2 regions of the Streptomyces sp. NPDC088554 genome follow, and region 2 is predicted to be linked to the other one. Evidence: riboswitches for the same ligand, from Rfam matches in the RefSeq annotation. Region 2 holds a riboswitch; the other holds the start of a gene.
What was found. Region 2 has a riboswitch for S-adenosylmethionine ahead of ACIP8W_RS13655 (aminotransferase class V-fold PLP-dependent enzyme). Riboswitches for the same ligand answer to the same signal wherever they lie in the genome.

Region 1 (3,763 bases), on a different contig from region 2:
CCAGGACGCGGGCGGCGATGCCCGGGTGGTTGGTCTCCAGGGACTGGATGACCTCGGAAAGCGTCGCGCCCTCCGCCGGGACTTCTGCCTGGCCACCCGTGTAGGTGCGGAGGATGGTGGGGATACGGACCTTGACGCTCATGAGGGTGCCTTTCCGGGAAGGGAAGGAAGATCGACGAAGGAGAGGTGGAAGATCGGCGAGGGGAGGAGAGCCGGACCGGGCGGGAGCCGGGTCAGCTCGCCGCGTCGCTCGCCAGGCCCGCCGCGCGGAACGCTTCGAGGCTCGGCCTGATCGTCGCCGTCGGCCCGGTCGTGGGTGCCACGGCGTCCAGGGTCTTGAGGCCGTCGCCGGTGTTCAGGACCACGGTGGTGAGGGTCGGGTCGAGGAGACCGGCCTCGATGAGCTTCTTCGTCACGCCGACGGTCACCCCGCCCGCCGTCTCCGCGAAGATCCCCTCGGTGCGCGCCAGCAGCTTGATCGCGTCGACGATCTGCTCGTCGTTGACGTCCTCGACCGCTCCGCCGGTACGACGGGCGATGTCCAGGACGTACGGGCCGTCCGCCGGGTTGCCGATCGCCAGGGACTTGGCGATGGTGTCCGGCTTCTGCGGGCGTACGACGTCGTGGCCGGCCTTGAAGGCGGCGGACACCGGCGAGCAGCCCTCGGCCTGGGCGCCGAAGATCTTGTACGGCCTGTCCTCGACCAGGCCCAGCTTGATCAGCTCCTGGAGCCCCTTGTCGATCTTCGTGAGCTGCGATCCGGAGGCGATCGGGATGACGAGCTGGTCGGGCAGCTCCCAGCCGAGCTGCTCGCAGATCTCGTACGCGAGCGTCTTGGAGCCCTCGCCGTAGTACGGGCGGAGGTTGACGTTGACGAAGCCCCAGCCCTCGCCGAGCGGGTCGCCGATCAGTTCGGAGCAGAAGCGGTTGACGTCGTCGTAATTGCCCTCGATACCGACCAGTTCACCGCCGTACACGGCCGCCATGACGACCTTGCCCTGCTCCAGGTCGTGCGGGATGAACACGCAGGAGCGGAAGCCGGCGCGGGCGGCGGCGGCGCCGACCGCTCCCGCGAGGTTGCCGGTGGAGGAGCAGGAGAGGGTGGTGAAGCCGAAGGCGCGGGCGGCCTCGACGGCGATGGCGACGACGCGGTCCTTGAAGGAGTGCGTCGGGTTCCCGGAGTCGTCCTTGATGTGCAGATCGCCGGTGACGCCCAGCTCGCGGGCGAGGTTGTCGGCCTTGACCAGCTTGGTGAAGCCGGGGTTGATGTTGGGCTTGGTGGCCACATCGGCGGGGACGGGCAGCAGCGGCGCGTAACGCCAGATGTTGTTCGGGCCCTCCGCGATGCGCTTCTTCAGCTCGTCAGGGGTGCCGCTCGGCAGGTCGTACGCGACTTCGAGCGGCCCGAAACAGCTCGCACAGGCGAAGATCGGCCCGAGGTCGAAACGCTCTCCGCATTCGCGGCAGGAAAGCGCGGCGGCGGGTCCGAGATCGATGGAGATCTTCGCGGCGGTCTCCGCGATGCCGGAAGTTTCCGCGGCGTCGGTACCGCTCTTGCCGTCATTCGTCCGGACGGTCTGCACAGCCATGATGGCGAGGCCCTTTCTCCTCATCTTCCTCGCGGCGTACTTCGCCACAAGACGGAATTGGCACCTTCCCCACCTGACCTCGCGGTCGGCGGGAGGGTTGCCGGGACTTCAACGGGCCGTTCCCTCTGTCCCTCTGGATGAGCGCTATGGCGCCGGACCCGGGGTCCGGCGCGTTTGTCACCACGGACCCCGGCATGCGGTGGTCATCGGTGTTGTTCAAGACTGTAACCGAAGGCGCGGACCGTTGAGATAGTCGTCCGCACCGCGAGATGGATCACATGTATCGCGGTTCTATGGATCAGCCCAGGGAGTACCGAACGTGCTGGAAGAGGTGGACCGCTGGCTGACCAGGCGTTCCTGGTCAGCTGCCGACCGTACGCCCGCCCGGTTGCTGGCGGCGAAAGCCGCGCGCGGCACCACGGTGAGCGTGGTGCTTCCGGCGCTGAACGAGGAGGAGACGGTCGGCGAGATCGTCTCGGTGATCCGGCGGGAACTGATGGCGAGGACAGAGCCGGGAACGGCCGGCGCGGCGGCAGGGCCGGGCGCGGGGCCGGTGCCGCTGGTCGACGAGCTGGTGGTGATCGACTCCGGCTCCACCGACCGTACGGCCGAGGTCGCCGCCGCCGCGGGCGCGCGGGTGGTGCACCGGGACGCGATACTTCCGCGGCTGCCCGCGCTCCCCGGCAAGGGCGAGGTGCTGTGGCGGTCGCTGCTGGTGACGAGCGGCGACATCGTGTGTTTCGTGGACGCCGACCTGCGGGAGTTCTCTGCGGACTTCGTCTCCGGGACCGTGGGCCCGCTGCTCACCGAGCCCGAGGTGCAGTTCGTCAAGGCGATGTACGACCGCCCGCTGGGCAAAGGCGCGGACGTGGACGGAGGCGCGGGCGCGGGTGGCCAGGGCGGGCGGGTGACAGAGCTGGTCGCGCGCCCGCTGCTGAATCTGCACTGGCCCCGGCTGGCCGGCTTCGTCCAGCCGCTGGGCGGTGAGTACGCGGCGCGGCGGTCGCTGCTGGAGCGGCTGCCGTTCCCGGTCGGGTACGGCGTGGAGCTGGGCCTGCTGGTGGACGCGCTGCACACGGTCGGCCTCGACGCGCTGGCGCAGGTCGATGTGGGGGTACGGCTCCACCGCCACCAGGACGACCGGGCGCTGGGGCGGATGGCGGCGGCGATCTACCGTACGGCGCAGCTACGGCTCTCGCGGGGGCATCTGGTACGGCCGCTGCTGACCCAGTTCGAGCGGGGCGCCGATGGTTTCGTACCGCGTACGCATGCCGTGGACACGGAGGAGCGGCCGCCGATGCGGGAGATCGCGGAGTACACGGCAGGCCGCGCGGCGTAACAGCACATTTTCGGATCAGCTGTCTAAATTAATGCCTTATGCACCCATTTTCTGTTGTGCGGCAGCAGCTGATCGGAACACTGGAAACACTGGCGGACGCGCACGGGCACCCCTACGGACAGCTCGCGCACACCGGCTCGACCGCCGAGCGGTTGTGGCTGCTGGGCGGGGTGGCACTGGCGCTGACGGGGGCGGGGGCAGTCGCGCTGGCCGCCACGCGCGGGCGCCGCGACTGAGAGTTGGCGTAGATACGCCCGTACGTTTGAGCGTTTCCCTGACGGGCTAGGTTTCGGCACATGGCCTCCGATCAGTCCGAGCAGTCCGAGCAGTCCGAAGGATCCACAGCGCACGCGAACCCCGCGCGGGTCCTCGTCGCGTCCAACCGCGGCCCCGTCTCGTACACCCTGCGGGCCGACGGCGAGCTGGAGGCGCGGCGCGGTGGTGGCGGGCTGGTGTCCGGGCTGTCGGCCATCGACTCGGACGCGGACGCCGTGTGGGTCTGCGCGGCGCTCGGGGACGGTGACCGGGAGGCCGTGCGGCGTACGGAAGGCCGCCTCGACCCGGCCGACACGGGTGGCCGGCGCGTCCGCATGCTCGGGATCGACCCCGGGGTGTACGCGGACGCGTACAACGGCGTCGCCAACTCCACGCTCTGGTTCGTCCACCATCTGCTCTACCAGACCCCGCTGGAGCCGTCCTTCGGCCCGGAGTTCCGCGCGCAGTGGGCGTCGTACGAGACGTACAACCGCGCCTTCGCCGAGGCCCTGGCCGACGAGGCGGCGGACGGCGCGGCCGTCCTCGTCCAGGACTACCACCTGGCGCTGGTGCCGGGGAT
Region 2 (3,763 bases):
GCCACCACCGAGGGCCCCGGCCCGGTCTCCCACCAGGGAACCGGCCGGGGCCCCCGGCGTTTCCGGGCCCGATAGGGTTGACCCGGGCCCAGGCGGGCCCGTGTACCGTCCCGGACCCCAGGAGCGAGCGATGAGCGCTGTTACCCCCGTCGGAGGCGACACCGTGGCGGGCCGCACCTGGCCGGGTGTGCTGAACCGCCTGCTGCGCGGCGAGGATCTGAACACCGGGGACACGGCCTGGGCCATGGACCGCATCATGAGCGGCGAGGCCACCGATGTGCAGATCGCCGGGTTCGCGGTCGCGCTGCGTGCCAAGGGCGAGACCGTCGAGGAGGTCACCGGGCTGGTGCGCGCCATGTACGCGCACGCCAACACGATCGAGGTGCCCGGCCGTACGGTCGACATCGTCGGCACCGGCGGCGATCTCGCCAAGACCGTCAACATCTCCACCATGTCCGCGATCGTCCTCGCGGGGACCGGCGCGAAGGTCGTCAAGCACGGCAACCGCGCCTCGTCGTCGGCGAGCGGTGCCTCGGACGTACTGGAGAAGCTCGGCGTCAATTTGGAGCTGACACCGCGACGGGTCGCGGAGGTCGCCGAGGAGGCGGGCATCACCTTCTGCTTCGCGGTGAAGTTCCACCCCGCGCTGCGGTACGCGGCCAAGGCCCGCCGGGAGCTGGGTGCCCAGACCACGTTCAACATCCTCGGCCCGCTCACCAACCCGGCCCGGGTCCGCGCCCAGGCCGTGGGCGTGGCGGACCTCCGGATGGCGCCGATCGTGGCCGGGGTGCTGGCCGAGCGGGGCAACTCCGCGCTGGTCTTCCGGGGTGACGACGGGCTCGACGAGCTGACGACCACCGCGACGTCCCGGGTCTGGGTCGTACGGGACGGCGGGGTCGCCGAGCGGCCCTTCGACCCCAGGGACGTGGGGCTGCCGCTGGTGCCCGTGGAGGCGCTGCGAGGCGCGGACGCCTCGTACAACGCCGATGTCGCCCGCCGGTTGCTGGGCGGCGAGACCGGACCCGTACGGGACGCCGTGCTGCTCAACTCGGCGGCGGCGCTGGTGGCGCTGGACCCGGCCGCGGGCTCGCTGGAGGAGCAGCTGACGGCGGGGATCGCGCGGGCCGCGGAGTCGATCGACTCGGGGGCGGCGGCGCGGGCGCTGTCGCGCTGGGTGGCGGCGAGCAACGCCTGAGCGGGTGAGACGGGGGAGGGGCGGGTCGAGCCGGGTGGGGTCGAGCCGGGTGGGGCGTCGGGTTGGGTTCCTGCCCGTCCTGCCGGTCCGGCCCGCCTTTCCTGCCCCCTCCCGTCCCTTCCGTCCCGCATGGCGGACATCTCTTGGGGCGCCCGGCGCCCTGTGCCATACTCTCGCCCAAGGTCATGAGTGACAGCGATTTAGGCCCCGGCTCGCTGTCCGGCAACCCTCCGTCCGTGGCGGGGTGCCCCGGGTGAAGACCAGGCCGTAGGCAGCGAGGTCTGCGGCAAGCGCGGACCCCTTGCCACCTTTGGGGTCCTGGTCCTCAAGGGAGCAGTCTCGTGAGCAAGCGAATGCGTTAGGGCTTTCAGGCCCCCTCTTCAACACCCTCCGCGCGGCGGTCCCCCGTGATCTCCGGTATTCCCCTGATCCCCAGCGATCTCCGCGTGTCGAGGTATCCCCCGCGCCGTGTCACGGCTCCGCCGTGCCCGCCCGCGGGTCCTTGAAGCCGTTTCCACGTGTCCTGCCGGGAGATAACGCCATGTCCGCATACCCGAACGCCACCGCCACCTCGTCCGCCGCCCCCTCCGTCGCGCCGTCCGACGACCCCGCCTGTGCCGCCCCGCTGCCGGTGCTCGGCCGGGACGTGACCGTGCCGCTCGTGACCGGCGGCGAGGTCAGTTACGCCGCGCTGGACTACGCGGCCAGCGCCCCGGCGCTCCAGCGGGTGTGGGACGACATCGCCGCGTACGCCCCGTACTACGGCAGCGTGCACCGGGGGGCCGGGTATCTGTCGCAGCTCTCCACCGACCTGTTCGAGAACAGCCGCCGTACGGTCGCCGAGTTCCTCGGCTGCCGCCCGGACGACCAGGTGGTCTTCACCCGCTCGACCACGGACTCGCTGAATCTGCTCGCCGCCGCGATCCCGGACGGCTGCCAGGTCTTCGTCTTCGAGACGGAGCACCACGCCTCCCTGCTGCCCTGGCGGGACGCCCGCGTGACCTATCTGAACGCCCCCCGCACCCCGGCCGCGGCCGTCGCCACACTGGAGCGCGCGCTCGCCTCACGCGACCCGCAGGGGCCGGCGCTGGTCTGTGTGACGGGTGCGTCCAATGTGACCGGTGAGCTGTGGCCCGTACGGGAACTGGCCGCCGCCGCGCACGCGCACGGCGCCCGGATCGTGCTGGACGCCGCCCAGCTCGTACCGCATCACGCCGTGGACATCGCCGAGCTGGACGTCGACTGGATCGCCTTCTCCGGGCACAAGCTGTACGCGCCCTTCGGCTCCGGGGTGCTCGCGGGCCGCGCCGACTGGCTCCAGGCCGCCGAGCCGTATCTCGCGGGCGGCGGCGCCAGCCGCAAGGTCGCGCGCCGGGCGGACGGCGGGGTGGACGTCGACTGGCACACCACGGCGGCCCGCCACGAGGCCGGTTCGCCCAATGTCATCGGGGTGTACGCCATCGCCTCGGCCTGCAAGGCGCTGGCCGAGGCCGGTTTCGACGCACTGGCCGCGCGCGAGCGGCGGCTGGTCGCGCGGGTGCGCGAGGGCCTGGCCGAGGTGCCCGAGGTGCGGGTGCTCTCGCTCTTCGGCGACGACGCGCCACGGGTCGGGGTGCTGTCCTTCGTGGTCGAGGGATGGAACAGCTCGCACTTCGCCGCCGCCCTCTCGGCGGAGTACGGCATCGGCGTACGCGACGGCCTGTTCTGCGCCCACCCGCTGGTGCGCACGCTGCTGGGCAGCGACCCGCGCGACCCGGGGGAGTGCGGCGCCCCGGAGGCGGAGCCGGGGGAGAGTTCGCTGAACGCGATCCGGGTCAGCTTCGGGGCGGGGACGCCCGACGAGCACGTGGAGCGGTTCGTCCATGCCGTACAGGAGCTGGTGAGCGACGGCGCGCGGTGGAACTACCGCACGGAGGACGGCCGTTGCGTACCGGACCGGGACGGTGGCGCGGCGTAGGGCCTGATACGCGTCAGGCGTCGAGGCCGATGGCGAAGGCCGCTTCCAGGTCGTGCTGCGAGTACGTACGGAACGCCACATGCGTGTCCGTGGCCTCGACGCCCGGGATCTTGCTGATCGCGCCGGGGATGACATCGGCCAGATCGTCGTGCCCGGCGACGCGGACCATGGCGATCAGGTCGTACGTACCCGTCACGGAGAAGACCTCGCTGACGCTGTCCAGCGCGGCGATCGACTCGGCGATCTCGGGGATCCGGTCGACGCTGGTCTTGATGAGCACGATCGCGGTGATCACGGTTGGCGTTCTCCCTCGGTGGCCCCGGTTGTGGCTCTCACTGTATCGGTACGCCAGTACCGCCCCCAGGCGTAGAGGAAACCGGCGCCGAAGCCCACCAGATGGGCCAGATAGGCAACTCCGGGGCCCGGCTCCGCGCCGCGCGCGGCCAGCCACTGGAGCGTGAACCAGAAGACCAGCACGATCCAGGCCGGGAAACGCAGCGGCAGGAAGAACAGGAACGGGAAGAGGCTGGTGACCCTGGCCCGGGGGAAGAGATGGAGAAAGGCGCCGAGCACCCCCGAGATCGCGCCGGAGGCGCCCACGAGGGTCTGGT

Region 1: linked by a shared signal. The riboswitch ahead of thrC (threonine synthase) and the one ahead of ACIP8W_RS13655 (aminotransferase class V-fold PLP-dependent enzyme) in region 2 are both predicted to bind S-adenosylmethionine.

The regions. Positions count from the first base shown of each region.
Region 1 covers NZ_JBIVMF010000015.1:40,880-44,642, reverse strand. Annotated here, with positions in the region: gene ACIP8W_RS18920 (ubiquitin-like small modifier protein 1) at 1-142, opposite strand, end outside; gene thrC (threonine synthase) at 234-1,589, opposite strand; SAM riboswitch class I at 1,607-1,733, opposite strand; gene ACIP8W_RS18910 (glucosyl-3-phosphoglycerate synthase) at 1,909-2,928, shown strand; gene ACIP8W_RS18905 (hypothetical protein) at 2,985-3,164, shown strand; gene ACIP8W_RS18900 (trehalose-6-phosphate synthase) at 3,225-3,763, shown strand, end outside.
Region 2 covers NZ_JBIVMF010000009.1:203,197-206,959, forward strand. Annotated here, with positions in the region: gene trpD (anthranilate phosphoribosyltransferase) at 131-1,195, shown strand; SAM riboswitch class IV at 1,377-1,494, shown strand; gene ACIP8W_RS13655 (aminotransferase class V-fold PLP-dependent enzyme) at 1,737-3,152, shown strand; gene ACIP8W_RS13660 (Lrp/AsnC family transcriptional regulator) at 3,166-3,447, opposite strand; gene ACIP8W_RS13665 (rhomboid family intramembrane serine protease) at 3,444-3,763, opposite strand, start outside.